DNA from 3 places in the Mumia flava genome. Region 3 is predicted to be linked to each of the others. Evidence: predicted binding sites of a transcription regulator. Region 3 holds the regulator's gene; each other region holds the start of a gene.
What was found. Region 3 encodes HrcA, which represses chaperone genes, less so after heat shock. Its sites were predicted from a motif close to TTGGCACTCGNNNNNNNCGAGTGCCAA; they were not measured.
Positions count from the first base shown of each region.

Region 1: a site for HrcA is predicted at 4,546-4,572, ahead of groL (chaperonin GroEL). Genes of this name have one in related genera too.
Region 2: a site for HrcA is predicted at 6,360-6,386, ahead of groES (co-chaperone GroES). Genes of this name have one in related genera too.

Region 1 is NZ_PGEZ01000001.1:1,277,671-1,288,085, reverse strand. It holds gene CLV56_RS06100 (EamA family transporter) at 1-982, opposite strand, end outside; gene CLV56_RS06095 (LysR family transcriptional regulator) at 1,055-2,029, shown strand; gene CLV56_RS06090 (thiazole synthase) at 2,165-2,938, opposite strand; gene thiS (sulfur carrier protein ThiS) at 2,944-3,144, opposite strand; gene thiO (glycine oxidase ThiO) at 3,141-4,352, opposite strand; TPP riboswitch at 4,354-4,461, opposite strand; gene groL (chaperonin GroEL) at 4,698-6,329, shown strand; gene CLV56_RS06070 (FMN-binding negative transcriptional regulator) at 6,463-7,119, shown strand; gene CLV56_RS06065 (GNAT family N-acetyltransferase) at 7,085-7,618, opposite strand; gene CLV56_RS06060 (N-acetylmuramoyl-L-alanine amidase) at 7,861-8,646, opposite strand; gene CLV56_RS21355 (hypothetical protein) at 8,682-8,816, shown strand; gene CLV56_RS06055 (ArgE/DapE family deacylase) at 8,877-10,139, opposite strand; gene CLV56_RS06050 (nucleotidyltransferase family protein) at 10,204-10,415, shown strand, end outside.
Region 2 is NZ_PGEZ01000001.1:2,812,923-2,823,337, forward strand. It holds gene CLV56_RS13130 (Ig-like domain-containing protein) at 1-742, shown strand, start outside; gene CLV56_RS13135 (Ig-like domain-containing protein) at 892-2,487, shown strand; gene CLV56_RS13140 (Ig-like domain-containing protein) at 2,627-5,077, shown strand; gene CLV56_RS13145 (class I SAM-dependent methyltransferase) at 5,149-6,321, opposite strand; gene groES (co-chaperone GroES) at 6,539-6,838, shown strand; gene groL (chaperonin GroEL) at 6,935-8,527, shown strand; gene CLV56_RS13160 (sigma-70 family RNA polymerase sigma factor) at 8,673-9,260, shown strand; gene CLV56_RS13165 (hypothetical protein) at 9,257-10,063, shown strand; gene guaB (IMP dehydrogenase) at 10,145-10,415, shown strand, end outside.
Region 3 is NZ_PGEZ01000002.1:576,220-586,634, reverse strand. It holds gene CLV56_RS16860 (ATP-binding protein) at 1-697, shown strand, start outside; gene CLV56_RS16855 (NHL repeat-containing protein) at 820-2,052, shown strand; gene CLV56_RS16850 (hypothetical protein) at 2,085-6,845, shown strand; gene CLV56_RS16845 (DUF3097 domain-containing protein) at 6,835-7,677, opposite strand; gene hrcA (heat-inducible transcriptional repressor HrcA) at 7,896-8,915, shown strand; gene dnaJ (molecular chaperone DnaJ) at 8,955-10,100, shown strand; gene CLV56_RS16830 (PhoH family protein) at 10,266-10,415, shown strand, end outside.

The DNA of each region.
Region 1 (10,415 bases), on a different contig from region 3:
TCGGGGCGCTCGGCTCGTGCGCGGGCCCGGGGTCGTCGTCCGGTCGCGGGTCGGTGCCGGCGTCCGGAGCGGGTTCCGGGGCGGGCTCGGGGAGCAGATCGGGGACGCGGCGTGACGTGCGGCTCTTGCTGGAGCCGAGGAGCACACCACTGATCACCACGGCCGCGCCGACCAGCTCGAGGGCGTGCAGGCGCTCGTGGAGCACGACGGCGGCTGTGGACATGCCGACCACGGGCACGAGCATGGAGAACGGCGCCACGGTGCTCGACGGGTAGCGCGCCATCAGCGCCGTCCACAGTCCCGACCCCAGGACGGTGCCGATCAGCACGGTGTACGCGAGGCCGACCATCGCAGGCAGCGCGTCGATCGTGAACGCGGTGGACAGGGACGTCCCGATCCGCGCCGGCCCTTCGACGGCGAGCGCGATCGCCAGCATCGGCAGGGGAGGGACGACCGACATCCACAAGGCCAGGTGCAGCGGTCGGCTGGGTCGGGCCTGCCGGTTCGCGAGGTTGCCGAAGGCCCAGCCGAGTGCGCCGAGGAGGGTGAGGACGACCGGCAGGAGCGCGGCGATCTGCGCCCGCTGCCACGCGACCAGAGCGAGCCCCGCGACCGCGAGCAGGATCCCCGCGACCTGGCGTCCGCTGAGCCGCTCCCGGAGGAGGGCGGCTGCCAGCACAACGGTGAACGGCGCCGAGGCCTGCAGGACCAGCGAGGCGAGTCCGGCGGGCATGCCCGCGGCCATCCCCGCGTACAGGAAGACGAACTGGGCGATGCCGAAGCCCGCCCCGTACCCGATGAGCCAGCGCAGCTCGACGTCGGGCCGCGGCACCAGGAGCACCACCGGCACGGCGAGCACCGCGAAGCGGAGGGCGACCAGGAACAACGGAGGGAAGTGCTGCAGCGAGGCGTCGATCGCCAGGAAGTTCACGCCCCAGGCGGTCGCGACGAGCGCGGCGAGCAGGCGGTCGCGTGGAGTCACGCGCTCCAGCATCCGATCCCACATCGTGAAGCACAAGCGAATAGATCTGAACCCATCTTGTAGACTGGCTACATGAATTCCCCCTCCGGAACCCATCCGATCGACGTCGAGAAGGTCGCCCTGCTGCGTGAGCTCGCCGAGCGGGGCAGCGTCACCGCCGTCGCCGCGGCCACGTACCGGACGCCCTCCGCGGTGTCGCAGCAGATCAAGTCGCTCGAGCGGGAGATGGGCGCGCCGCTGGTGGTCCGGCAAGGTCGCGGGGTCGGTCTGACCGATGCCGGGCGCGTGCTCGCCGAGGGGGCGGTCGAGATCGCGGAGGTCCTGGAACGGGCCCGGGCACGGTTCGACGAGTTCCGTGGCTCGGCGGTCGGCGAGGTCAGCGTGTGCGCGTTCCCGAGCGCGGCCGAGCTGCTGCTCCCGGCCCTCGCGACCCGCCTGGCCAAGACCGACCCGGCGATCACGCTCCGGCTCCGTGACCTCGACCTGGCGGAGGACGAGTTCGCCGCGATCACCGCGGACCACGACCTCGTGATCGCCCACTCGGTCGAGCGTGTCCCGGACGCCGGCTTCCTCGGGCTCTCGGTCACGCCGCTGCTGCGCGAGCCGCTCGACGTCGTGGTGCCGCCCGACCACCGGCTCGCCGGCCGCGGTCGGGTGGAGCCCGCGGAGCTCGCCGACGAGAAGTGGATCGGCGTCCCCGACGGATTCCCCTTCGACGCCGTGCTGCGTGGTCTCGCCGACGGCGGATCGCCGATCGAGGTCGTCCAGCGCTTCGCCGACAACCACGTCGTCGCGGCATTCGTGGCCGCCGGCCAAGGGATCGCACTGCTGCCGCGAGGCTCGGCCAGCGTCGCCACGGCACGTGGGCTGGTCGCGCTCGAGCTCGGGGGTGTCCGCGCGGGCCGCGAGGTCTACGCGCTGGCGCGACCCGATCGTGCCGCGCGCGCCGCAGTCGCGCGGGTGCTGGCCAGCCTCGGCGAGGTCGCCGCCGAGCTGGAGGCCTCGGTCCCCGCCCCGACCGCCCTGGACGCCGACGCGCCGAGCTGAGCCGCCGACGGTCTGCCCAGCCGGCTGGGCAGACCCTCACCTGGCTGGGACAACCTTCGGTGCCGAGTGATGGTCTGCGTAGCCGGCTACGCAGACTGCACCCCGCTCAGTGCACGCGGTGGTCGGGGCCGCCGCTCACCCGGTGCCGACGAGTCCCTCGGTCGGGCTCGAGGCGAGAGCGGACTCGCGCCGCGGGATCCGCCCTGCGAGCTTCGCATCCCGCCCCGCCCGCACCGCGGAGGCGACCGCGGTCGCCATCCGTACGGGATCCTCCGCCCGGGTGATCGCGGTCGCCGCGAGGACGGCGTCGCAGCCGAGCTCCATCGCGAGCGCCGCGTCGGATGCGGTCCCGATCCCGGCGTCGAGCACGACCGGGACGTCGACGGCGTCGCAGATGGCAGCGATCGCTCGCGGGTCGGTGATCCCGAGTCCGGAGCCGATCGGTGCTCCGAGCGGCATCACGGTCGCGCACCCGAGGTCGGCGAGCCGGCGTGCGGTGACCAGGTCGGCGTTGGTGTACGGGAGGACGGTGAAGCCGTCGCGGACCAGCGTCTCGGCCGCGTCGAGCAGCTCGACGACGTCCGGGAGCAGGGTGTCGTCGTCGGCGACCACCTCGAGCTTCACCCAGTCCGTCCCGAGCGCCTCGCGGGCCAGGCGGGCCGTGAGGACGGCCTCGCGCGCCGTGTGGCACCCGGCGGTGTTCGGGAGGATGCGTGCGCCGTGGTCGCGAACCACCTCGAGGATCGATCCTGGCGAGTCGGGACCGACCCTGCGGATCGCGACCGTGACGAGGTCGGTGGCGCTGGCGGCGAGGCAGGCGGCGAGGACGCTCGGCGACGCGATCCCGCCCGTGCCGAGGAACAACCGGCTGCGCAGCGAGGCGCCGGCGATCTCGAGGTCGTCGGACATCGCGCTCACCCGCCCTGGACCGCGGTGACGACCTCGACCTCGGACTCCTCGTCGACGATCGCGGACTCCCACGTCGACCGTGGCACGACCGCTCCGTCGACGGCGACCGCGACGTCACGGCGCGGCAGCGCGAGCGCGACCAGAAGGTCGGCCACGGTGATCGGGGTGGCGAGGTCGCGGTCCTCGCCGTTGACCTGGACGCTCATCGTTCTCCTCGGGTTGCGGGACTGGGGGTAGGGCTGGCGGCCGTGCGCCGGGCGATGCGCCGCGGGTCGGCTTCGGGCATCGGATCGGGTCGCCCCTCGACGTGCGCGACGATCGCGTCGGCCGTCAGGGGCGCGAGGAGGACGCCGGAGCGGTAGTGGCCGGTCGCGACGAGCAGTCCGTGCACGTCGGCCGGTCCGACGAGCGGAAGGTTGTCCGGCGTCCCCGGTCGCAGCCGCGCGACCGCGTCGGTGAAGCGGCAGCCCCGCAGCTCGGGGACGACCTGGACCGCGACCCGCAGCAGGTCGTGGACCGCCTCCACGGTCACGTCCTCGTCGTACCCGACCTCCTCGGTCGTCGCGCCGACGACGATCTCGCCGTCGTCGCGCGGGACCAGGTACACGCCCGTGCCGCGCACGAGCGCCCGGACGGTGTGCTTCAGCAGTCCCGCGCCGCCCCGTACCCGCAGGATCTGACCCTTCACGGGCCGGACCGCGTCTGCGAGGGCGGGCGGCACCCCGGTCGTCTCACGCAGCCGCGCCCCACCCGCGGCGACGACCACGTCGGCGCGATGCGTACGCCCGTCGGAACGGGTCCTGACCCCCTCCGCCGTGCCGTCCGTGGTGACCACGTCGGCGTGGTCGGCGACCAGCTCGACGCCGCGTGCTCGGACCGCCTCACGGAGTGCGGCGGTGAGGCGCCGGTTGTCGACGCTGTGGTCACCCGGCACCGCGTACGCGCCGTGGAGTGCCGGGTGGAGCGCGCCCTCGCGCCGCCGGAGCTCGCGCCGCCCGACCGGCTCGACCGCGATCCCGTGCCGCCGCATCAGCGCGACCGACCGCTCCACGTCCGAGGCGTCGTCGCCGGTGGCGGCCGCGAGCAGCGTCCCTGCTCGACGAAGCTCGGGATCCTGCCCGCTCGTCCTCCCCAGGTCGGCGGCGAACCGCGGCCACCGCCGGAGCGAGCTCGTCCCGAGCGCCAGCAGCGCCTCCTCGCCGAACCACGCCTCGCCCCCCGGCGCGAGCATCCCGGCCGCGGCCCAGGACGCGCCCTGCCCGGGTGCGGGGTCGAACATCGTCACGTCGTGCCCGTGCTCGGCCAGCCGCCAGGCGCACGACAGCCCGACGATCCCGGCGCCCACCACCGCGACCGACGTACGGCTGCGCCCGGCGGGTGAGCGCGGGCGAGAACCCGCCTGGGTGGGGGACACCGACGGCGACACTCCGACTCCCTTCGCCGGCATGACCCGGATCAGGTTCGGCGGTCGGGGCGGCGTCAGCCCCCTCTCAGCCCGTGCCTGGGCTCCCGCGTGGACGTGAGGCACCCTAGGAAGGCGAGGCGTGCCGGGTCAAACCCGGACGGCCCACCTTTGCACTCGTCAGGTCCGAGTGCTAAAACTGGACTTAGCACTCGTCTCGTACGAGTGCTAGGTACGAATCGGGTCAGACCGATGAGGCTCGAAGGTCGCGGCGAGAAGGGATCGTCGCGGACGCGGGCCGTCCGTCGCGGGCATCGCCTGGCCCATCCACCTCTACGCGGAGGAATCGCGGGAGACATGCCGAAGACCATTGCATTCAACGAGGAAGCCCGGCGCGGCCTCGAGCGCGGGATGAACACCCTCGCCGACGCCGTCAAGGTGACCCTCGGCCCCAAGGGCCGCAACGTCGTGCTCGAGAAGAAGTGGGGCGCCCCCACGATCACCAACGACGGCGTGAGCATCGCCAAGGAGATCGAGCTCGAGGACCCGTACGAGAAGATCGGTGCCGAGCTCGTCAAGGAGGTCGCGAAGAAGACCGACGACGTCGCGGGCGACGGCACGACCACGGCGACCGTCCTGGCGCAGGCGCTGGTCCGTGAGGGCCTGCGCAACGTCGCCGCCGGCGCCAACCCGATCGCGCTGAAGCGCGGCATCGAGCAGGCCGTCGAGGCGATCAGCGGTCAGCTGCTCGGGATGGCCAAGGACATCGAGACCAAGGAGCAGATTGCTTCGACGGCCGCGATCTCCGCTGCTGACACCGGCGTCGGCGAGATCATCGCCGAGGCGATGGACAAGGTCGGCAAGGAAGGCGTCATCACCGTCGAGGAGAGCAACACCTTCGGGCTCGAGCTCGAGCTCACCGAGGGCATGCGCTTCGACAAGGGCTACATCTCGCAGTACTTCTACACCGACCCGGAGCGCATGGAGGCGGTGCTCGAGGATCCCTACATCCTCATCGTCAACTCCAAGATCTCCAGCGTGAAGGACATGGTCCCGGTCCTGGAGAAGGTCATGCAGTCGGGCAAGCCGCTGCTGATCATCGCCGAGGACATCGAGGGCGAGGCGCTGGCCACCCTGGTCGTCAACAAGGTCAAGGGCACGTTCAAGTCCGTCGCCGTCAAGGCTCCGGGCTTCGGTGACCGCCGCAAGGCCATGCTGGCCGACATCGCCATCCTCACCGGTGGCGAGGTGATCAGCGAGGAGGTCGGTCTCAAGCTCGAGAACGCCGACCTGTCGCTGCTCGGCACGGCCCGCAAGGTCGTCGTGACCAAGGACGAGACCACGATCGTCGACGGCGCCGGCTCGGACGACCAGATCGCCGGTCGCGTCAACCAGATCCGTGCCGAGATCGAGAACTCCGACTCGGACTACGACCGCGAGAAGCTCCAGGAGCGCCTCGCCAAGCTGGCCGGCGGCGTGGCCGTCATCAAGGTCGGCGCGGCCACCGAGGTCGAGCTCAAGGAGCGCAAGCACCGCATCGAGGACGCCGTTCGCAACGCGAAGGCCGCCGTCGAGGAGGGCATCGTCGCCGGTGGCGGCGTGGCGCTCGTCCAGGCGACCGCCGCGGCGTTCGAGAAGCTGGAGCTCGAGGGCGACGAGGCCACCGGTGCCCAGATCGTGAAGGCGGCGGCCTCGGCCCCGCTGAAGCAGATCGCGGTCAACGCGGGCCTCGAGGGCGGCGTCGTGGCGGAGAAGGTGTCCGGTCTCGCGGCCGGCCACGGTCTCAACGCGGCCACCGGCGAGTACGTCGACCTGATCGCCGAGGGCATCCTCGACCCGGCCAAGGTGACCCGCTCGGCGCTGCAGAACGCCGCGTCGATCGCGGCGCTGTTCCTCACCACCGAGGCCGTCGTCGCCGACAAGCCCGAGAAGGCTGCTCCGGCGATGCCGGACGGCGGCATGGGCGACATGGGCGGCATGGGCTTCTGATCGCCTGATCGGAACCCGAGCGCACGCTCGCAGCACGGAGCCCCGCCGGTCCTCACGGATCGACGGGGCTCCGTCGCGTCCGGCCCTCCCCTGCCGGCCCTGCCCCGTCCGTCCCGCCGCGTACCGTGGTCGCATGTACGTGCCCCGCCCGAACGCGCTGGACGATGCGGCCGAGATCGATGCCCTGGTCGCGGCCGTGGGCGCCGGGGACCTGGTCACCGTCGACGCGGACGGTCGTCCGCAGTCGACGCTGCTGCCGGTGCTGTGGCTGCGTGAGGAGTCCCGGGTCGTCGCCCACATGGCGAGGGCCAACGCGCACTGGCGCACGATCGTGGACGACGCCGCGGCGCTGATGGTCGTGAACGGTCCTCAGGCGTACGTGTCGCCGTCCTGGTATGCGACGAAGCGCGAGCACGGCCGCGTGGTCCCGACCTGGAACTACTCGGCCGTCCACCTGCGCGGCACCGTGAGGGTCCACGACGACCCCGACTGGGTCCGCGACGCCGTCACGCGGCTCACCCGGCACCACGAGAGCACCCGTACGCCCGTGTGGGACGTGACCGACGCGCCGGACGCGTTCGTCGACCAGCAGCTGCGGGCGATCGTCGGGGTCGAGATCCAGGTCGACGCCGTCGAGGCGAAGGCGAAGCTGAGTCAGAACCGCTCCGAAGCAGACCGTCGCGGCGTCGTGGAGGGGCTGCGCGGCGAGAGCGCGGCCGCCGCCGCCGAGGTCGCCGACGCGATGGCGGCCGGGCTCACCACACGTCACCGCGACGCCAGTCGCAGCTGATGGGCGCGCTCGCGTCCAGGACGTGGCCACAGGGCAGGACGAACACCGACCCGTCGTCCTCCGGCGTCCGCACCGCCGAGCCGTCGGGCCGCACCACGGACGTCGGCCCGCGCCACGGGATCCACCCGGCGGCGCCGTAGAACGGCAGAGCCAGATCGGTCGACGCGAGCGCGCCGAGGTCGTAGCCGTCCTCGATCAGGCGGGCGACCTCGCCCATGAGTGCGGTCCCGAGGCCGCGCCGGCGCCGCGTCGCCGCCACCGCCACACCCTCGACGTACCCGGTGGCGTACGAGCGGGTGCCGATCCAGAGCGTCCGGGTGACGACGGACGCGTGCCCGAGGAGCACGCCCGAGCGGTACGCGAGCACGTGGGTGCCACCGAGGGTGTGCTCCCAGTCCTCGGCGCCGAGATCGCCGTCGAAGCTGCGGACGAGGAATGCGCGGATCTGGCGCAGCGCGGAGCCACCGAGGTCCTTGGTCGCCCGAGTCTGGAGCTGCACAGACCGAGCGTAGGTGCGTCGCTCGGCGCGCGCGGGTCACGAGGCCGCCTGCGACCGTCGCCTCGTCGTCCCGCCGACGGTCGTGGCCGGAGGTAGTCCCACACGGTTGTGGCCGCCGTCGGCTCATTCTCGCGCACACCGTGCGCGCACGGTGTGCGCGAGAATGAGAACGACCCTCCACGTCGTCGCGCTGCGCGGGCGCCGCGCGAGCCTCGCCGTACGGCCGACAGCCCGAAGCCGCCTCAGCCCAGCAGCGACCGTCGGACGCCGGCGGCGAGGGCACGGGCGTACCGCTTCTGGCCACGCTTGCTGTGCATCACCTTCGCCTCGCGGCGGTTGCGCATGTTGCCGAGCTCGACCATGACGGTCGGGATCCGGCTGAGGTTGAGGGTCGCGAGGTCGCCCCTGATGTCGAAGCCGTCCCCGCCCGCGATGTAGTTCGCCTTCCGGAACCCGCGCTGCGCCAGCGCCCGCCGGACGTCACGTCCGAACCCGACGGTGCCGGAGGCACGGTGCCGCTTGGTCGAGACGATCACGTGGAACCCGCGTCCGCCGCTCGTCGACCCGTCGGCGTGGATGCTGACCTTGGCGTCGGCCGGGCGTGCACGGCCGCGGAAGCCGCGGTTGCCGAGCTTGCCCCGGACGTCGACGCACGGACCCCACAGCTTCAGGCTGTTGCGGGTTCGGGTCATCACGACGCGTGCGCCCAGGTCGCGCAGCCGAGCGCGCAGCCGCTTCGCGACCCGGAACACGAACGTCGCCTCGGGCCAACCTGCGTTCGTGGCTGTCCCGGTGGTGTTGCAGGCCTTGCGAAACCCTCCGGCGGGGACGAGCTGGTTGATCTGGGCCGGGTGGCGCGCGTTGCCGAGCTGGTGGCCGGGGTCGATCACGATCACCCGTCCGGCGAGCGGTCCGGCGCGCGCGTCGGGGTCCACGCCGCCGCCCGCGACCGGGCGTGCCTCCGCGCTCGTCGGCACGGCCACGAGCAGGCTCGCGGCCGCGAGCAGCGCGATCCGTCGACGGTCCACCCCACGAGGCTAACCTCGCCCCGTAGGGTGGAGCCATGAAGTACCTGCTCCTGATCGTCGTCGTGCTCGCCGTGATCTGGTTCTTCCGTGTCCAGATCATGGCCAAGGTGCTCGGGCAGGACGAGGCCCGGGTCCGCCGGATGCTCGGCCGCCGCAAGGGCGAGCGCTGAGCGGCGCCTCCTGACCCGGCACAGCGTCAGGGCGCCCAGCCCTGCGCAGACCGGCCGACGCTACGTGCAGTGGGCGAGCGCGGTCAGCACGTACGCGCCGGCGCAGCGCATCACCTCGTCGATCGCGACCGACTCGTTGACCGCGTGCGCGTGCAGGATGTCGCCCGGCCCGTACTGGACGGTCGGGACGCCCGTGGCGCTGTAGAGCCGCAGGTCAGACCCGTACGGCGCCCCGACCGCCGGTGGGTGGGGTGCGCCGGCGGCGACGGCAGCGTCCTGCACGACCTCGAGCAGCGCGTGGTCGTCGGGCAGCCGGCCGGGCGCGAACACGCCGCCGGGCCAGGTGACCTCGACCGGGTGGTCGCGCAACCAGAGGTCCTCGAAGCACGCGGCGTTCACGGCCGCGACCAGCTCGGCTCGCGCGGACGCGACCGACTCGCCCGGCCGCACGCCGTACCGCCCCTCCACGATGCAGAGGTCGGGCACGGTGCTCGCCCAGTCGCCGGCGTAGATCGTTCCGATCGAGAGCGGCCACGGCAGCATCAGGTGCGCGAACCGGTCGGGGATCTCGGCGTTGCGCTTCGTCTCCAGGTCGCGCAGAGCGTCCCGCACGACGTCGAGAGCGTCCAGCGCGCTGATCCCGCTCGTGCGCATCGAGCCGTGCGTGGCGCGCCCCCGCACGACGAGACGGAACGTCAGCGAGCCGGCGTTGTCGGTGACGACCTTGTCCGCTGTCGGCTCCGCGATCACGCACGCGTCGGCGGTGTGGCCGCGACGGAGGGTCGCGTACGTCCCGAGGCCACCGTCCTCCTCGCCGGTGACGGTGTGCAGGGCGAGCCCCCGCTGGAGGTCGATCCCGGACGCACGGATCGCGTGCGCCGCGCCGAGGATCGCGGCGACGCCGCCGAGCATGTCGCAGGTCCCGCGTCCGTACCACCGCCCGTCGTGCTCGCGGAGCGTGAACGGGTCGTGGTCGGCCCACAGGGCATGGTCACCGGGCGGCACGACGTCGACGTGCCCGTTGAGCGCCAGCGCGGGGATGGTCTCGGTCGGGCCCAGCACACCGACGGTGCCCCACGCCTCGGCACGTTCGACCTCCATGCCGGGGAAGTCGGGCTCCTGGCGCACCTCGGGCAGGTCCACCTCCCAGTGGTCGACGGCTGCGCCCAGCTCTGTGAGACGGTCGGCGCACCAGTGGCTCGCGGCCACCTCGCCGGGGGTCCCGTCGACGGGCGCGAGCGCGACCAGCGCCGCGAGGTCGGCGGCGACCAGGTCGGGGTCGAGGTGGGCGAGCACCTCGGCGGGGTCGGGTCGTTCGGTCACCCGATCAGTGTGCGACACCTGCGCCGCGCAGGCACCACCGGTGGGCCGTGGCACGATCATGGGCATGACCCGACAGGTGCGTGCGGTCGGCGTGCTGCTCGCCGCCGGCGCGGGTCGGCGGATGGGCCGACCGAAGGCGCTCGTCCGAGCCGCGGACGGGACGCCGTGGGTCCGCCGCGGCGTCGACGTGCTGCGCGGCGGCGGCTGCGAGGAGGTCGTGGTCGTGCTCGGGGCGTCAGCCGACGCCGTACGCCCGCTGCTGGCGGACGCGGACGT
Region 2 (10,415 bases), on a different contig from region 3:
GGCCGACTTCAACGGTGAGGACACGTTCACCTACACCGTCTCCGACGGCCTCGAGCAGGCCACGGCGACGGTCACGGTGACGGTCGCGCCGGTCGACGACAACACGGCGCCCACCGCGGGCGACGTGGCGGCGGAGACCGACGAGAACACGCCGGTCGACATCACCCTCGACGGGGCCGATGCCGATGGTGACGACCTGACCTACACCTACACCCAGCCGTCCAACGGCACGGTGTCGGGCGAGGGCGCGGACGTCACCTACACGCCGGCTGACGGGTTCGACGGGACCGACTCGTTCACCTACACCGTCGACGACGGCAACGGCGGCACCGCCAGCGCCACCGTCACGGTGACCGTGAACGACACGATCGTCGAGAACACCCCGCCGACGGCTGGTGCCGTCTCGGCGACGACCACGAAGGACACCGCGGTCGGCATCACCCTGAACGGGGCGGACGCCGATGGTGACGATCTGACCTACACCTACACCCAGCCGGCCAACGGTGCGGTGTCCGGTGAGGGCCCGAACGTGACCTTCACGCCGGCGTCCGGGTTCACCGGGACGACGACCTTCACCTACACCGTCTCCGACGGCGAGGACGAGGCGACGGCCACGGTGACGGTCACCGTCAACGACACCAAGCCCGACAAGTGCGGGCCGCGTCCGGGCCACGGGGCCACCCTGTGGGAGCTCATCAAGTGGCTTGCCTGCAAGCTGCTGGGCCACCCGATCGGGCGCTGACAAGCATGAGCTCCACGTGAGCTGATGCACCGCCGGTGGGCGGGATCCTCCGGGATCCCGCCCACCGGTTCGTTCCACACTCTCCGTACCGATCTCGGGCGCTCGGAGCTCGCACCGAAGGGCCGTTCGCCGGTCCGAAGGAGATCGTCATGCGGATGCACACGACAGGGCGGGGGCGCCGTCCATCGGCCGTCGTCGCCGCGACAGCAGTCCTCGCCGGCTCGGGCCTGACCGGGATCCTCGCGTCGGGGCCGGCGCACGCCGCCGCTCTCGACGCGGACTTCGACTACGCGTGCAACGTCACGGCGGCCGGGCTCGCGCTCGGCGACCACGCGGTCGAGGTCAACGCGCGGGTGGACGTGCCCGACCGCGTCGATCCGGGCGAGATCCTCGCGCCGAGGACGACCACGATCACGCTCACCCTGCCCGAGACGCTGCGCCACGCCACCTACTCGCTGTTGAACGCGCGCCAGGCCGGCGGCGCGTCGGACGACGCAGCGGTCACCGTCTCCGTCGACGGCGTCGACGGGGCGCAGAGCTACCCGATCGAGAGTCTCTCCGCGCCGTTCAGCCCCGTACCGTCCGACGCCACCGAGCCGTGGCGGATCGCGACGTCGGGCGACGTCCCCGCCATCACCGTGCCGGAGGCGGCGGATGCCCCGGGTGAGGCCCGGGTTCACATGCCCAGCGCGTTCAGCGTCTCCGCATCGCTCCTGGACGCGAACGGCGGACTCGTCGGAGGCGACGGTGCGGTCGCGATGGCGTGCACCTTCGACGGCGACTCGGACGTGCTCGGGACGATCCCGGTGGGCCACGGCGACCCGCCGCCCCCGAGCCGGCTGAGCTACGCCTGCGACGTGGTGGCCGCCGGGCTCGGTCTGGGAGCCCACGAGTTCGGGCTCGACCTCGCGCTCGCGCTCCCTGGATCCGCCGTCGCCGGCGCGGAGGTCGGGCCCGCCGAGGGCGAGGCGGTGATCGCATGGCCCTCCGCGCTCGTGCCGAGCCTCGGGCCGACGACCTCGATCGACGTCTCGATCGAGGACACCGAGGTCGCCCTGGGTGCCGAGGGCCTCGACACGCCCGTACGCATCGGGCTGACGGGGACGGGCGCGGGTTCGATCGGCTTCCCGACTCCGGACCTCCGGGTCGTCGTCCCGGTCGAGCTCGGAGCGTTCACCCTCCCGTCGGCCGATCAGCATCCCGACCTCGTGGTGCCCGGCGCGGCGTGGCTGGAGGGGCCGGAGTCGATGAGCGTCGACGGTCTGGTGGAGCTGTCCTCCGGCGGGACCGGGAGCATCCGTGCCGACTGCGAGCTTGCCTCCTCGGCCGGCCCGATCGCCACGATCGAGCTGCTCCGTCCGAACACCCCGCCCACAGCCGGGGACCTGTTCGTGACGACCGACGAGGGTGCCGCGGTCGAGATCGCGCTGGCAGGTGCGGACTCCGACGGCGACGACCTCGCCTACGCGTCCACCCAGCCCGCTCACGGGTCGGTGTCCGGTGACGGCGCGACCGTGACGTACACGCCGGAGGCCGGCTTCACCGGTGAGGACTCGTTCACTTACACGGTCTCGGACGGACGGGCGGAGGCGGTCGGTACGGTCACCGTGACCGTCGACGAGATCGTCGAGGCGCCCGAGGACCGCTGCGGTCCGCGCCCCGGCCCGGGCGCGTCCGTCTGGACCTGGCTGCGGTGGCTGGTCTGCACGCTGATCGACGGTGTCGGAGGTGTGTCAACCAGGTAAAACCCGAGGTGCAATATCTCACGAGTGGTATTGCAACTCACGGTTACGTATGCGACGTTGCTCACGGTGGCCGCCTGCCGAGGCGGCCACCAGGCACGGGGCTCAACGGGGGCCGCGTGAGATCTGGAGGGGATCACAAGTGTTCGAGACCACGAGACGACGGCAGGGACGGCGTTCGCTGTCGCTGCTCGCATCGGGGGCTCTCGTCGCGGGGACGGCGTTGACCGCCACCGCACTGGGGGCCGGGACGGCGCACGCAGCCGACTTCGACGAGAACTTCAACTACGACTGTGACACCGTCGCTGCCGGGCTGCCGCTCGGTATCCACGACGTCGGGGTGCGGGCCCAGGTGTCGGTGCCGGACGAGGTGGAGCCCGGCGAGGTCATCCCGACCCGGAAGACGCAGATCACGCTCACGCTGCCGGAGACGCTGCGCAACGCGACGTACGTCCTGCTGAGCGCGCGTCAGGCCGGGGGCTACTCGGACGATGCGAGCATCTCGATCACGGCCGAAGGCGTGCCGGACCCGTTGGTGTACCCGATCGAGAACCTGTCGGCGCCCTTCAGCCCGGTCCCGCCGAACGTCGGTGATCCGTGGCTGATCCCGACCGAGGGGGACGTGCCCCCGATCACCGTGCCGTCCCAGGCCGAGTACCCCGACATCGTCCTCCCGACGGACGCGGTGATCCACATGCCGGGGGCCTTCACCATCACCGCGTCGCTGCTCAACGCCAGCGGCGGCCTGATCGGTGGCGAGGGCGCGGTCACGATGGACTGCACCATCACGAGCGAGTCGGACGTCTTCGGTGCGATCCCGATCGTCGAGGGCAACACCGCCCCGACGGCCGGCGACGTGGCGGCGAGCACGGACGAGGACACGCCGGTCGACATCACGCTCGACGGCGCGGACGCGGACGGTGACGACCTGACGTACTCGTACACGCAGCCGTCCAACGGCTCGGTCTCCGGTGACGGTCCGGACGTGACGTACACCCCGGACCCGGACTTCTTCGGTGAGGACTCCTTCGAGTACACCGTGGACGACGGCAACGGTGGTACGGCCACCGGGACGGTGACCGTGACGGTCGCCGACGTCGCCGACAACACGCCGCCGACCGCGGGCGACGTCTCGGCGTCGACCGACGAGAACACCCCGGTCGACATCACGCTCGACGGGGCCGATGCCGATGGTGACGAGCTGACGTACTCGTACACCCAGCCGGCCAACGGCTCGGTCTCGGGCGACGGTCCGGACGTGACGTACACCCCGGCGGCGGACTTCGACGGTGAGGACTCCTTCGAGTACACCGTCGACGACGGCAACGGTGGTACGGCCACCGGGACCGTGACCGTCACGGTCAACGACGTCGCGGTGAACACCCCGCCGACCGCGGGCGACGTCTCGGTCTCCACCGACGAGAACACCCCGGTCGACATCACGCTCGACGGCGCGGACGCGGACGGCGACGAGCTGACGTACTCGTACACCCAGCCGGCCAACGGCTCGGTGTCCGGTGACGGTCCGGACGTGACGTACACCCCGGCGGCGGACTTCGACGGTGAGGACTCCTTCGAGTACACCGTCGACGACGGCAACGGTGGTACGGCCACCGGCACGGTCACCGTGACGGTGAGCGACGTCGCGGTCAACACACCGCCGACGGCGAACGACGTGGCCGCGTCGACGGAGCAGGACACGGCGGTCGACGTGACGCTCGACGGCGCGGACGCCGACGGTGATGCTCTGACGTACTCGTACACCCAGCCGTCCAACGGCTCGGTGTCCGGTGACGGTCCGGACGTGACCTACACGCCGGCGGCCGGGTTCTTCGGTGAGGACTCGTTCGAGTACACCGTGGACGACGGCAACGGCGGTACGGCGACCGGGACCGTGACGGTGACGGTGACCGAGGTGGTCGTGGAGAACACGCCGCCGACGGCCGGTGACGTGGCGGCGAGCACCGACGAGGGCGTGGCGGTCGACGTGACGCTCGACGGGGCGGATGCCGATGGTGACGACCTGACCTACAGCTACGAGCAGCCGGCGAACGGCTCGGTCTCGGGTGACGGTCCGGACGTGACCTACACGCCGGCGGCCGGCTTCTCCGGTGAGGACACCTTCACCTACACCGTCTCCGACGGTCAGGCCGAGGCGACGGGCACGGTCACCGTGACCGTGAACGAGGTCGTCGTGGAGAACACGCCGCCGACGGCCGGTGACGTGTCCGCCAGCACCGACGAGGGCGTGGCGGTCGACGTGACGCTCGACGGGGCGGACGCCGATGGTGACGACCTGACCTACACCTACAGCCAGCCGTCCAACGGCTCGGTCTCGGGTGACGGTCCGGACGTGACCTACACCCCGGCGGCGGACTTCACCGGTGAGGACACCTTCACCTACACGGTGTCCGACGGTCAGGCCGAGGCGACCGGCACCGTGACGGTGACCGTCGACGAGGTCACCGAGCCGCCGGCCGACAAGTGCGGGCCCAAGCCGGGCAAGCACGCGTCGATCTGGACGTGGCTCAAGTGGATCGCCTGCAAGCTGTGGGAGTGCCTCGGCCACGGCCCGAAGTTCGGGCTCCGCTGAGTCCGATCCTGAGCGCATGATGCGCGGCTGAGCGCCGGTGGCGAGGTCCTGAGGGCCTCGCCACCGGTGTCTCACGTCGAGGTCGTCCGCTCCACCAGAAACGCGCGCCCCTGCCCGTCGACCCGGGTGAGGACCACCGTGGCCGTGGTCGTGCCGCGCAGGCCGAGCCGCTTGACCAGCGCCGTCGGGTCGACCCCGACGCCGCGCTTCTTGACGGTCAGTGTCCCGACGTCGCGGGCGCGCAGCGCGGCACGCAGCGCCTTCTCGCGGTACGGCAGCTCGTCCAGCACCCGATAGGCCGTCGCGTACGGCGTGACGACGTGCTGCGGGGCCGACACGTACGCGATGTGCTCGTCGACGAGGCATCCCCCGACGATCGATGCCACCGCGGTCACGAGACCGGCCCGGATCACGGCATCGTCCGGCTCGTACCACCAGTCCTGGGGCTCGCCGACCACGGGCTCGACGGCATCGGCCTCGGTCAGCGTCGCCACGCGGTCCCCGTCGAGAAGCGTCGCCCGGCGGCGCGCTCCGGCGTACGGTCGTCCCCACAGGCACGCCTCGACCAGGTCGCCGCCGTCGCTGACCCACTCGGCCTCGACGCCGTCGGGTACGGCGCCGTGAGCGATCCCGGGCATCGTCTTGACGACGCCGCGCCCCGTCAGCAGGCCGGTGACGAAGTCCCACGGCGGGGAGAAGTCTCCCGGGTCGAAGGTTCGGCCCCGGGCGGTACGGCGTGCCGGGTCGACGTAGGTCGTGTCGTCGGGGTCGGGTACGACCCGGGTCGCGTCGCCCTCCTCGACCGTGGCCCGCAGTCCGAGGGCCTCGATGTTCGCGCGCGCCATGGCGGCCCGGAGCGGGTCCTGCTCGATGCCGCGCACGTCGGCGCCGGCTCGCCCGAACGCCACCAGGTCGGCCCCGATCCCGCACCCGAGGTCGATCACGACCCCGGGTGCGCAGCCGACGAGACGCTCGGCGCGGTGACGTGCCACCGTGGCGCGGGTCGCCTGCTCGAGGGCCTCCGGCGTGAACCACATCCGGGCGGCGTCGGGGCCGAGCTTGCGTTCGGCGCGGCGCCGCAGGGCGACCTGCGACATCGCGGCGGCCACGAGCTCGGGGCTGTGCCCGGCACGCCGCAGCGCCGTGCCGAGAGCGAGGTCGTCGGTGTGCGCGGAGGTCCTGATCGTCTCGATCAGGCTGCGACCGTCGTCGCCCTGCAGGCGCTCGAAGGTGGCGACGTCCATGGCACTCAGTCTCCCAGCCGGACCGGACGTGCGACGGATTGGCACTCTGGTTGACCGAGTGCCAGCCCCGACCTACGGTAGGCGTTAGCACTCTCGTATGGTGGGTGCTAAATGGTGCACTGCCGCACGATCCCCGCGACGGCGTGCGACGAGCACCTCGATTGGACGAATCCCCCCGACTCACCACCGGGGTCACACCGAAAGGGGAGGTCGACAAGTGTCGGTCACCATCAAGCCGCTCGAGGACCGTATCGTCGTCAAGATTCTCGACGCGGAGCAGACCACCGCATCCGGTCTGGTCATCCCGGACACCGCCAAGGAGAAGCCCACCGAGGGTGAGGTTCTCGCGGTCGGCCCGGGCCGTTTCAACGAGGACGGCGACGAGCGCATCCCGGTCGACGTCAAGGTCGGCGACAAGGTCATCTTCAGCAAGTACGGCGGCACCGAGGTCAAGTTCGACGGCGAGGAGTTCCTCATCCTCTCCGCGCGCGACGTCCTCGCGGTCATCGAGAAGTAAGACGACCGGGCGCCCCAGCCTCCGCCGTACGCGGCTGGCTGGGGCCCGACCACCACGGCCCGTGCGACGGGCCGGACGAGACACGAAGAGGAACCCATGCCCAAGATTCTTGAGTTCGACGAGGGCGCTCGTCGTTCGCTCGAGCGCGGCGTCGACACCCTGGCCGACACCGTCAAGGTGACGCTCGGCCCCAAGGGTCGCTACGTCGTGCTCGACTCGAAGTGGGGCGCGCCGACGATCACGAACGACGGTGTCACCGTCGCCCGTGACGTCGAGCTCGACGACCCGTTCGAGAACCTCGGCGCTCAGCTCGCCAAGGAAGTCGCCACCAAGACCAACGACATCGCCGGTGACGGCACCACGACCGCGACGGTCCTCGCCCAGGCGATGGTCCACGAGGGTCTGCGTGCCGTGGCCGCCGGGACCAACCCGATGGCGCTCAAGCGCGGCATCGACGCGGCCGTGGAGGCCGTCTCGAACCGTCTGCTCGAGCTCGCGCGCGACGTCGACGACAAGCAGGACATGGCGCACGTCGCCACGATCTCCGCGCGCGACCCGCACATCGGCTCGCTGATCGCGGACGCCTTCGACAAGGTCGGCAAGGACGGTGTCATCACCGTCGAGGAGTCCAACACCATGGGCACCGAGCTCGACTTCACCGAGGGCATGCAGTTCGACAAGGGCTACCTGTCGCCGTACATGGTGACCGACACCGACCGCATGGAGGCGGTGCTCGACGAGCCCTACATCCTGGTGAACCAGGGCAAGATCTCGTCGGTCAACGACCTGCTCCCGCTGCTGGAGAAGGTCGTCCAGGCCGGCAAGGCGCTGCTCATCATCGCCGAGGACGTCGAGGGCGAGGCGCTGTCCACCCTGGTCGTCAACAAGATCCGCGGCACGTTCACCTCGGTCGCCGTCAAGGCGCCGGCGTTCGGCGATCGTCGCAAGGCGATGCTGCAGGACATCGCGGTGCTCACCGGCGCCCAGGTCGTCACCCCCGACCTCGGCCTCAAGCTCGACCAGATCGGGCTCGAGGACCTCGGACGCGCGCGTCGCGTGGTCGTCGGCAAGGACGACACGACGATCATCGACGGCGGCGGCGACGACGCCGACGTCGAGGGCCGCGTGAACCAGATCAAGGCCGAGATCGAGTCCACCGACTCCGACTGGGATCGTGAGAAGCTCCAGGAGCGTCTCGCGAAGCTCGCCGGCGGCGTGTGCGTGATCCAGGTCGGTGCTGCGACCGAGGTCGAGCTCAAGGAGAAGAAGCACCGGATCGAGGACGCCGTCTCGGCGACCCGGGCCGCGATCGAGGAGGGCATCGTCGCCGGCGGCGGCTCGGCCCTCGTCACCGCGGTCGAGGTGCTCGGAGACGACCTCGGTCTGGTCGGCGACGAGGCGGTCGGCGTGTCGATCGTGCGCCGCTCGGCCGTCGAGCCGCTGCGCTGGATCGCCGAGAACGGCGGCGAGAACGGCTACGTCGTGGTCGCGAAGGTCCGCGAGACCGGTGACGGCTACAACGCCGCGACCGGCGAGTACGGCGACCTGGTCGGCCAGGGCGTGCTCGACCCGGTGAAGGTGACGCGCTCCGCGCTCGCCAACGCCGGCTCGATCGCCGCGATGCTGCTCACCACCGAGACGCTCGTGGTCGAGAAGCCCGAGGACGAGGACGAGGGTCACCAGCACTGACCTGCGTCCTGCTCCGCATCATGTCGGCCCGCTCCCGGTCACCGGGGGCGGGCCGACCTGATTTCGCCAAGCGCTGGCGCGTCGCAGCGAAGACGTGGGAACGTATCCTCAACCGACCGCTTCGCCCCCGGGAGCCTTCCTCGCGATGGACGCTCACTCCGACGTGGATCTCACCGAGCTCGCTCGCCGCGCGCTCGACGACGACCTCGTGATGGACCAGCTGATGCGTGCCGTCCGGGCTGCCGCGCAGCGCTACTGCCGGGCACGGCTGGCCGGGTACGGCGCGTCGCGCCAGCTCGCCGAGGACGTCGCCCAGGAGATCTGCATCGCCGTGCTCGAGGCCCTGCCGCGCTACCGCCACCAGGGCGTCCCGTTCGAGGCCTTCGTGTACGCGATCGGCAGTCGCAAGGTGGCCGACGCCCAGCGGACGCACCACCGGATGCCCGTCGTGCTGTTCGACGAGGTTCCGGAGACCGACTCCGTCCCCTCCCCGGAGCACGACGTGCTCGAGCGGCTCGAGGTCGAGGACGTGATGAGCCTGCTCGACTCGCTCCCGACCCGGCTGCGTGAGGTCCTCGTCATGAGGGTTGCGCTGGGACTGCCGGCGACCCAGGTCGGCCTGACCCTCGGGATGTCGGCGGGCGCCGTACGGATCGCTCAGCACCGGGCCCTCCAGCGGCTCCGCGAGCTCCACCTCAACCGTCGCGCGACCCGGGGGGAGGTGACGGCATGAGCGAGCACGATCCGCTGGAGCACACCGACCGACTTCTCGATGCGCTCGGGCGCGGTGAGCCGGTCGGCGACGACCCGCTGCTCGACGGCCTCGCGGCGTGGCGCACGCAGGTGATCGACACGGTGCCGACCTCCGTGGGCGAGGCGGCCGGGCCGGAGACCGACGTGGTGGTGCCGATCCGGTCGACGCGGCCGGGGCACCGGCGTTCTCCGGCGCCGGCACGGACACGTCGCGCTGCCGTCCTCGTGGGCGGCGCGGCCTGCGTCCTCGCGATGGGCGTGAGCCAAGCGGTCGCCGGCAACCCGGTGGCCCCCCTGCACTTCGTGGTCAAGCACGCCGTCGGCGTCGGTGAGGACATCGGGTCGCCGACGGCCGCCGACCGCCTCCCGTCGACCGCGACCCCACCCCCGACTGCTAGCCCGCCGCCTGAGCACCTCGCCGGACGGGGGTCGGCCGATGCGCTGAGCGTGGACGAGCCGGTGGAGGTGTCGCGCCAAGGCAGCCGGGAGGACCGACCCGGGTCCGGCGGGCCCGCGCGACCGGACCGCCCCTCCGCACCCACGCCATCGCCGGAGACCTCCCCTCCCGAGACGCAGCCACCAGGGACCTCGCCGACACCCGGAGAGGACCGGGAGGGCCCGCCGGAGTGGGAGTGGCCGGACTTCCCGTGGTGGTCGGACGACGACCCGGAGGCGGACGAGCCCGGCCGTGATCGTGACGACGACGAGTCCATCCGCGGCGACGACTCGGACCGCGATCGTGACGGTCGGGGACGCGGCGGCCGCGACCGTCACGACGACTGAGTTCCTCCGCGGTTCCGGCAGTCCGGTCTCGCTTCCCCGGTCGCTACGATGGGAGCAGTCGGGAGCACGAGGAAGGACGCCATGGATCTCAACGCTGCGGGTGTGCCGGAGATGTTCGCCCCGCTCGGGCTGACGTACGACGACGTCCTGCTCCTTCCGGGTGAGACCGATGTGATCCCCAGCGAGGTCGACACGACCTCCCGGCTGACGCGCGAGATCTCGCTGCGCGTCCCGCTGATCTCGGCGGCGATGGACACGGTGACCGAGGCCCGGATGGCGATCGCGATGGCGCGCCAGGGCGGGATCGGGATCCTGCACCGCAACCTCTCGGTCGCCGACCAGGCCTACCAGG
Region 3 (10,415 bases):
GCACCTGTCCCGTGCGGCCGACTGCCTGGAGGAGATGGGCGCCGCCCACCCTGGCGTGTACGGGATCCTGCCGGACCTGGTCGAGGCCCGTGCGGTGACCGGCGACCTCGACCGTGCACGTTCGGCGTTGCAGACGCTCGCCGACCAGGGCGCCGGGCTCGACAACCCGTGGGTCCGCGCTGTGGGCCGGCGCGCCGAGGGCTGGGTCCTGCTGGCCGACGGAGACCCGGATGCGGCCGCGGAGGCGATGAGTGGCGCCGCCTGCACGCTGGACGAGCTCGGATACCGTCCCGACGCGACCCGAGCGCTGCTCGGCGAAGGCTGTGCGCTGCTGCGACGGGGCCGCCGGACCGCGGCCGCCGAGGTCCTGGCCAGCGCCGAGCAGCGCTTCACGGAGCTCGGTGCAGTGCGGTGGGCGGCCCGGGCGGCCGCCGAGCTCGAACGGGTCGCACCGGGCCGCCGGCGCGGCGAGCTCACCGCGACCGAGCGGGCGGTGGGACGGCTCGTCGCCGAGGGACGTCGTAACCGGGAGATCGCCGAGGCGATGTTCGTGAGCGTGGCGACCGTCGAGGCGCACCTCACGCGGATGTATCGCAAGCTGCAGATCCGGTCACGCAGCGAGCTGACCCGCCTGGTCGCGGACGGCGAGGTCGAGGTCGAGCCCGTTCCCGAGGACGGCGCGGCGGGGAAGGTCTAGGGAAAACCCTCTGGTTCGCCCGGCCCGCCGTTCCTAGGTTGAGACGACCGACCGCAGCAGGGACGTCGCGTCGAGCGCCCCTGATCCGCGACCACCGTCCACACACGAACGGATGCATCACCGTGCGCAACGCTCTGCCCATCCTCACCGCCACCGCAGGACTGCTCGCCACGACCCTCGTCGTCGCAGCCCCTGCCACCGCCGCCGACGTCAACCGACCACCGCTGCGCACGATCAGCGGCCCCAGCACGCTGGTGTACAACCCCGAGGGGATCGCCCGCGACACGGCGGGTCGCCTGTTCGTCGGCACCATCGGCCGCACCGCGGTCTTTCCACCTCATGTGTCCGGTGACGTCGCGCCGGTGCGGACGATCGCCGGCTGGGGCGCGGGCGTGGCCTTCGACGCCGACGGGTACCTCTACGTCGCCGGCAGTAACGAGGTCCGGGTGTACGCGCCCGGCGGCGGCAACAACCCGACGCCGGTCCGCACGATCTCCGGCCCCGACACGCTCCTCGACCGCCCCGTTGCAGTCGCGGTGGGTCCGTCCGGCTGGATCTACGTGGTGAACTCGCTCGACGACTCGGTGACGGTGTACCGCGCGGGCGCCGACGGAAACGCGCGGCCGGCGCGTCGCATCGCCGGCGGACGGACCCGCATGGACTACCCGTCGGGAATCCTGCTCGCCCGTGAACGCCTCTACGTCTCCAACACGGGCAACGACTCGATCAACCAGTACGGCAAGAGCGACGACGGCAACGTCGCTCCGACTCGCAGGCTCCGCGGCAGCCGCACCACCATCGACGCGCCGAAGGGTCTCGCGACCGATGACCAGCACCGGCTCTACGTCGCGAACTACTCCCACGACACCGTCGCCGTCTTCGACCCCCGGAGCAGCGGCAATGCGCGGCCTCTGGCTCGTCTGCGCGGGCCCGCGACTCAGCTCGACGGACCCCACGGCCTCCTCGTCGACCCGCACAACCGGGTGGTCGTCGGCAGCTTCGTGGGGAACCACGTCGCGACGTTCCCGCCGCTCTTTCGCAGAGCCGCCCGACCGGGCAAGGTCGGCAGGCTCAAGGTCAAGGGCTCGCCGCGGGCCAGGAAGTGGAAGGTCGACTGGACGAAGCCGTCCAGGACCGGCCACGCCCGCATCGACCGCTACTCGGTCGTGGTCAGGAAGCGTGGCCTGACCGTGCACAAGGAGACTCGGCGCACCTCGGCGGCCCGCCTGACCCGCGGGGAGCTCCGCCGAGGCGGACGACTGCGCCTCGGTCGCTACAAGGTGACCGTGCAGGCACGCAACATCAAGGGCTGGGGGCCCGCCACGACCAAGACGTTCCGCGTCCAGCGCCGCTGACGACGGTCGCTGACGAAACGGGGGGACCAGACATGACCATCGAGCTCGCCGAAGGGCTGCCGGACGCGGTGCCGCCGGAGCAACGTGCCGCGCTGCGCCGGCTGGGGATCTGCACCCTGGCCGACCTGGCGGCGTACCCGCCAGCCCGGCACGCCACCACCCTGATGGCGGCGGAGTCCCAGGACGCGCTGGACCCGGGGGTGCTGCGGTGCTACGTGCGAGCCGATGCGACCGTGCCCGCGGACGGCCTGGGCAGCATGCCGGCGCGTGCGCTGCGTGCCGTCTCGGCGGGCACCGCCGAGGTGCTCGCCGACGCGTTCGGGCTGACGACGGTGGCTGAGCTCGCCGCCTGGCCTCCGTTCGTCGCCGTGACCACCGATCCCGCACCGACGTCCGAGGCGGTCTTCTTCGAACGACCGTCCGCTCCGCCGGGGCTGATCCCGCAGCCGGCCGGGAGCACGCACACGGCGATCCGGCTGAGCAACTACGTGCGCGAGGTCCGGCGCGAGTTCGCCGACCACGAGCTCGTCTACCGCGCCGACCCGGACGAGCCGATGCCCCCCGAGCAGCTGCTCGACGCGTTCGTGCGAGCCCGCCTCGAGGTCAGCTTCGGCTACCTGGCCCTGCTGAAGCAGCGCTGGCTCACCGCGGGCACCCACCTCGGCGACGTGCTGCACAGTCTCGCGCTGGCTCCTGGGGAGTCGCGCAACATCGCGTTCGTGGACTGGTTCCAGAGGCAGACCAGCCGCCGTGACGAGACCACCACTGCAGAGGAGCGGCTCGAGAGCGAGATCCTGCAGACGCGTGCGATCAGCGAGGTCGTCCGAGCGACGGCGCAGGAGCATCTGGTCGGCTCGACGGAGATCGACGCGACCACCAGGGTCAGCGGCCAGGGTCTGACCGGGGGTACGGGTGGCGGGGCTGCACGGTCGGGGACGGCCGCAGGCGGGATCGCTGCCGACCTCTCCTCGTTCGGCCTTCCGCTGGGCGCCTCGGGTTCCGCGGCAGGGGGCAACGTGCTGTCATCGGCCCACGCGCTGGGCGGCAGCCTCGTACACGCGCAGGGGACCGTCCAGGGCGTGATCCAGTCGGAGACCCGCGGTGAGCGCGAGGTGCTCGGCGACCTCGTGCAGAACATCTCCGACGCCACGGCGCAGAACTCGTCGAACGTCAGATCGCTGATGTCGACCGTGGTCGTCGAGGACGACCAGCGCGGCCGACAGCGCGCCCGTACGCGCAACGTCACCAACTACAACCACTCGCACGCGCTGACCGTGCACTACTTCGAGGTTCTGCAGCGCTACCTGGTCGACACCCGGGCGACCCGCCTGACCCCGGTCCTGTACCTGCCCTTCCGACCGCTCGACTTCACGATCGACGTGGTCGCCGAGTACTGGCCTCTGCTGCGCCGAGGGGTTCGGGAGACGGCGCCGGCGCGATTCGCGCAGTGGGACGACGTCGTGAAGAGCTTCTCGCCGACCGATGCGGCCTTCGACCTCACGGGCGAGCTGAGCATCGACCAGGTGACGATCGATGCCGTCGACCGGGTGGACGGGCGGATCGAGGTCGAGATGACCGAGACGAACCCGGACGTGAAGTTCACCGTGCCGATGGTCGACCTCGAGCCGATGGTCGACCTCGAGCTCGACGGACGGCTGACCTACCTGTCGTACCCGGTGCTGCTGCAGTCCCACCAGAGCGCCAGCGCCTTCGGCTCGGTCTCCTCGGTCCCGTTGGACGAGGACGTCGCGCTGCGGATCGTCACGCCGCAGATGCGGGAGCGCTTCCGGGACGCGCTGAAGTCCGCGATCGACCGCGCGAACCGGGTCACCGTCGAGGTGGACGGCCTCGAGTTCGACGAGATCGGCGCCGGCAGCAACCGGACGAAGATCAAGCGGGACGTCGATGCCGGTCAGTACCGCCTGCTCAACCCGAACGAAGGTGTCGACCTGGAGCTCGAGATCGAGTTCGTCGTCTCCGACCAGCACGGCAACGAGCAGGTCGTCCGGCGCTCGGTGACCACCACGCTGACGTTCTCGCAGCTCGAGGGCGAGATCGACCGGACGCTCCTCGACGTCTCCGAGGCGATCATGACCGATCTGGCGACGATCGCGGACGTCAACCCGTTCGCCGAGATCGAGGACATCGAGGAGCACTTCCGGTTCTACAAGTACGGCTACACCAAGTTCCTGCTCGCCTCGCTGGAGAAGGAACAGCTCATCGACGTGGTCGAGCACCTGCGGGTCCAGAGCGGCGCGTCGTCCCAGCCGCTGACGCAGCTGATCGACCCGAGCCCCCTCGCGATGGTCGACAACCAGCTGATCTTCCGACTTCTGGAGCCGATCGAGAGTTCTCGGGGGCTGGCCGAGAGCGTGTTCAACCACAGCATCCTCGTCGGCCGGTCGGGCGACGACCTGCCCGTCTTCGAGGTCCGAGGAAGCGGCAGCAGCCGTGAGTCGGTGCGGGGCGGGCGTACGGTCCAGCTGCACTCGCTGAGCGGACAACGTGCGGCCGGTGCCACGCTGGACCTGGGAGCCGAGGTCGGGCTCGAGGTAGAGGTCGGGTTGACCCCGCTCGCCGACGGACGGTTCCCTGTCACGGGGCGGCTCACCACGCAGGAGACCGTCGGTCGCCGGGTGACGACGGTGCAGCGCGACCTGGCGGGGACCGCGGCGTCGCCCGATGCGGCCCGCCTGGAGCTGCAGGTGCGCACCGCGAGCCTGGACGACCGCGACGTGCTGGACGACCTCGTCGTCGTGGTCGATCGCGACCTCGAGCCGGTCCCCGACCTCGGCCTCGATCAGGAGGTCGGCCAGTATCTCGAGCAGATCGACGCGCTCGAGTCCCGGGTGCGCGAGAACCCGCGGAAGCAGGTGGTCCACCTGCCGACGGCCGGAGTCTTCGCCGAGGCGATCCTCGGCCGCTCGAACGCCTCGGAGTACGTCGACCCGCGTCGCTTCTACCACTGGCAGGACTCGCCGATCCCGCACCAGGCGCCGCAGATCCTGCCGGTCGACCTCAACGTCGACCGTGCCGGCGAGGTCGCCGGCGACCTGGATCCGACGATGCCCGAGAGCACCCTCGAGGTGGCGAGGCCGCTGCTGTTCCCGATGCCGACCGGGCTCACGTCCGCGCTCGACGCAGTTCGCGACGGCTCGATGTTCGCCAACCTGTCAGGGCAGGACCAGCTCACCTCGGTGCTCGGGAACCTGTCGCAGGTCGCGAGCCAGACGGCCCAGCTGGCCGGCCAGCTGTCCGGTCAGGCGGCCGCGGACGCGCTCGACGCCGCAGTCGCGCTCGGCCAGCAGGTCGCCTCGCTGACCGGCGGTGCACTCGACGACCACCTCGCATCGCCTCCGGAGACGCCGACCCAGAAGGCCGCGGCGCTCAACGAGCTCGACGCCATCGGGGCACGGCCGACCCCGGAGGGTCCGGTCTCGACGGTCGACTCGGCGAAGGGGGACGCGATGGGCACGCCGCTGGACTGCGGCGACCACACCGACGGCGGCGGCGGTGGGACCGGCGGTGGTGACGGGACCGACGGTGGTGACGGGACCGGCGGTGGTGGTGACGGCGACGGCGACGGGACTGACGGCGGGGGCGCGGGTGACGGTGGTGACGGCGATCCGGAGCTGCTCGACGGCACCCTGCGGATCACGTCCGCGCTCCCGTCGCCCTACGCGTTCGCGCGTGCCGACGTCCTCCAGGTCGTCGAGGATGCGATCCCGGACTCGGTCGGCGAGGACGTTCGGGACCTGTACGAGACGATCCGGGACCTGGTGGTCGACGAGGACGCGTCGGACGACGAGAAGGCCGCCGCCGCGGCCGCGGTGCTCTCGAAGGCGAAGGGGGCGGGCGCCGGCACCGTCGTGGGACTGATCGCCGACCTCGCGACGTCCGACGCGACGGTCTCGCTGCTCGAGGACATCCTCGTGCTGCTCTACGACCTGGTGCACACGCTGGCGTTCCCGCACGTCGGGTTCGAGCTGGGCGGCGAGCGGGGGACCTGGACGCAGGTGGAGTTCGACGTCCGCAAGCGGCGCGGCGAGGCTCCCACGGTCGTCCGACGCACCCAGTACCCGTACTGCACCACGTCCTACCTGCTGGGCGGAGACGTCGTCAACGTCGAGCCGAACCCTCCGTCGTGGGCCGCGGAGGACCTGCGCGGCGCCGTGCAGGTCTGGTCGGAGGAGAAGCCTGCCAGCGACTTCACCTGGGTGCTGCTGGACTTCTCCGACCGGGTTGTCATCGACATCGAGAGCACGCAGAGCGTGATGATCGACCCGAGCTCGCTGCTGTCGGCGATGAGGGCGTACGCACGACAGCGGATCGTCGACCACATGGAGGCACGCAGCGAGGCGGCGACCGAGGCGCTCGGCGAGGCGGTCAAGGACCTCGTGGGCGACGGGTGGCTCGTCGATCTCGTCGAGTTCGTCGTCAGCGGCGTGCTCGATCTGCAGACCCTGATGGCGACCGTGGGCTTCGACCTGATGAGCCTGATCTTCCTTCCGCAGACGCTGGTGGTCGGCGAGATCCGGGTCGAGAGCACGCTCTCGCTCGCGGCCGAGCTGTCGTACCGCAGCACCGGGACGCCGGGCTGGGAGCTCGCGGTGCGGGGCCGGCGGTCCCAGTTCCCCGCGCTGGCGGTGTCGTTCGACAACGAGCAGGGCCGTGTCGACGTCGATGCCGGGACGGCCCACCCGCAGGGCTTCTACAGCCTGCTGCTCCTCGACGACGTGGAGATCCAGGTCGAGCCGCAGGACCTGTCCTCGTCCGCTCGGGTCAGCGGGTGACGAAGTCGATCAGCTCCTCGACCCGGCCGAGCAGGGCCGGGTCGAGGTCGGTGTAGCTGCGTACGGAGCCGAGGATCCGTTTCCACGCCTGCGCGATGTCGGCGTGGTTGCGGTGCGGCCAGCCGAGGCTCTGGCAGATCCCGTGCTTCCACGGGATCGAGCGCGGGACGGTGGGCCAGGCCTCGAGCCCGAGCCGCTCGGGCTTGACCGCCTGCCAGACGTCGACGTACGGGTGCCCGACGACGAGCACGTGCTCGCGGTGCGGGCCGCGGGTCACCGTGGACGCGATTCGCGCCTCCTTCGACCCGGGGACGAGGTGGTCGACGAGCACGCCGAGGCTGCGTCCGGGGCCGGGCCGGAAGTCCGCGACGACGCTGGGGAGGTCGTCGACGCCCTCGAGATACTCGACCGCGACGCCCTCGACCCGCAGGTCGTCGCCCCAGACCTTCTCGACCAGCTCGGCGTCGTGCCGGCCCTCGACGTAGATCCGGCTCTCGCGGGCGACCCGGGCCCGGGCGTCACGGACGACGGTCGAGCCCGAGGCTGTCCGGGTGGCGCGCTGCGGGGCCGTGCGGGCCGGCGCGCTCAGGACGACCGGGCGGCCCTCGAGCAGGAATCCCGGTCCGAGCGGGAAGGTGCGCCGCCGGCCGTGCCGGTCCTCCAGCTCCACGGTGTGCAGGTCGCGGTCGGTCCGGACCACGGCGCCGCAGAAGTCGGTCTGGACCTCCTCGACCACCAGGCCGACCTCGGCGACCGCGTCGACCGAGCGTCCGCGCGGGGGCTTGCGCCAGTCGCCGGAGAGGACGTCGGATCCGTAGCGGTCGTGACTCACCCGGGCACCGTAGCCGAGCGCGTCGGCCGTACCGGGCCGCGACACACGGGGTGTGCCCGAGTGCTGGTCCGGCTCGCTAGACTGGCACTCAGGATGCGAGAGTGCCAAGCGGTACGGCCCGCGCCGCACGAGCGCCGCGGGACCGCGCCGCGCGGCGACCAGCCGTGCGGCCCGTGCCGTACGAGAATCAGCAGGACGACCGGAGGGTGGTGAGCACCGTGCTGGACGAGCGCAAGCTCGCTGTCCTCCGCGCGATCGTGGAGGACTACGTCGCGACGCAGGAGCCGGTGGGTTCCCGCGCGCTGGTCGACCGGCACGGTCTGGGCGTATCGCCGGCGACCGTGCGCAACGACATGGCCGTGCTGGAGGAGGAGGGCTTCATCGCCCAGCCGCACACCAGCGCCGGGCGCATCCCGACCGACAAGGGATACCGGCTGTTCGTCGACCGGCTCGCGACCGTGCAGCGGCTCAGCGGCCCGGAGCGCCGGGCGATCGAGTCGTTCCTCGAGGGCGCCGTCGACGTCGACGACGTGGTCCAGCGGAGCGTGCGGCTGCTCGCGCAGCTGACCCATCAGGTGGCGCTCGTCCAGTACCCGACGCTCACCCGCTCGACCGTGCGGCACGTCGAGGTCGTCCCGCTCGACGGGACCCGCGTGCTCGTGGTGCTGATCACCAGCTCCGGCCGGGTCGACCAGCGGATCGTCGAGCTTCCCGAGGTCCTGGGGGAGGAGCTGCTCACCGACCTGCGTGCCCGGCTCCTCGGCGCCGCGCTCGGCCAGCGGCTCTCCGACGCCTCGACGTCGGTGGCCGACCTGATCGAGACCTTCCGCCCGTCCGAGCGGCCGCTGGTCACGGCGATCGTCACGACCTTGACGCGTGCGTTCTCCGACGAGCGCGCCGACGAGCGGGTCGCGGTCGGGGGCGCGGCCAACCTCGCGCGCTTCGGCACGGACTTCGAGACGTCGGTGAAGCCGGTGCTGGAGGCGCTGGAGGAGCACGTGGTGCTGCTGAAGCTGCTCGGCGAGGCGACGTCGCCGAGCACCCTGACCGTCCGCATCGGCGCGGAGGGTCCCTACGAGGAGCTCGCGACGACCTCGGTGGTCGCGACCACCTACGGCACGGAGATCGAGCCGCTCGCCACCCTCGGCGTGGTCGGCCCGACCCGGATGGACTACCCAGGCACGATGGCGGCGGTACGCGCGGTGGCGCGCTACGTCGGCCAGACCTTGAGCGACTGAGGCCCGCAGGGCACCGGACGAGACGACGACTAGGACACGATGAGCCAGGACTACTACGAGACCCTCGGGGTGAGCCGCCAGGCGACGCCGGAGGAGATCAAGAAGGCCTACCGCAAGCTGGCGCGCAGCCTGCACCCCGACGTCAATCCCGACCCGGACGCGCAGGAGCGCTTCAAGAGCGTGACGGTGGCCTACGAGGTGCTGTCCGACCCCGAGAAGCGTTCGCTGTACGACCGCGGCGGCGACCCGATGGGCCACGCCGGCGGTGGCGGGTTCGGCTCGGGGTTCACGTTCAGCGACATCATGGACGCGTTCTTCGGCGGACAGGGCACCCAGCGCGGTCCGCGCGGGCGTGCGCGGCGCGGCAACGACGCGTTGATCCGGATCTCCGTCGACCTCGCCGAGGCCGCGTTCGGGACGACCCGCGAGCTCAAGGTCGACACCGCCGTGGTCTGCGAGCGCTGCCACGGGCAGGGGTCGGCCGACGGCGCCGAGCCGGTCGCGTGCCACACGTGCCGCGGCAGCGGTGAGGTCCAGCACGTCCAGCGCTCGTTCCTCGGCGACATCCGCACGGCACGGCCGTGCCCCACCTGCGCGGGCTACGGCACGGTGATCACGAACCCGTGCGAGGAGTGCGGCGGTGACGGACGGGTCCGTTCGCGCCGGACCCTGACCATCAAGGTCCCGCACGGCGTCGACAGCGGCACCCGGATCCAGCTGGCGGGTGAGGGCGAGGTCGGACCCGGCGGCGGGCCGGCCGCCGACCTCTACGTCGAGGTCGAGGTCGAGCCGCACCAGGTCTTCACGCGGCGCAAGGACGATCTGCACTGCGACGTCCGGGTGCCGATGACGGCTGCGGCGCTCGGGACCCAGGTCGTGCTGCCGACCCTCGAGGCGGACACCGGCGTCGAGGGCGACGACGCCTCGCTCACGTTCGACATCGCGGCCGGCACCCAGTCGGGGGAGTCGATCACGCTGCGGGGCCGCGGTGTCCCGCACCTGCGCGGCGTGGGTCGCGGCGACCTGGTCGTGCGGGTGGTGGTCGAGACGCCGACGAAGCTCGACGAGGCGCAGCGCGACCTGCTGACCCAGCTCGCCCAGGCGCGCGGGGAGGAGCGGGTCGAGGCCGAGTTCGCGGCGCCGCACCGCGGCGTGTTCACGCGCCTGCGCGACGCGTTCCGCTGATCTCGGCCCGGTGCGTTCGTACGTACGCCCTCGTCACGTGGACGGCCGAGGTGCGGCGCCGGGAGCGGAGCGTCCGAATCGTGCTCGCGCAACGTCGGAGGCGCCGCCTACCATGGAGGGGTCCCGTCCGGTCGATGAAGGAGTTCTGCCCCCGAGGGGGCGCCGATGACTACGCCTGAGCCTCTCCAGCACACGGTCACGATCCCCGCGAGCATCCCGATGGTGGCCCTGCTCGGACCCGCCGACGAGTTCCTGCGGCTGATCGAGGCCTCCTTCGATGCCGACGTGCACGTGCGTGGCAACGAGATCGCGATC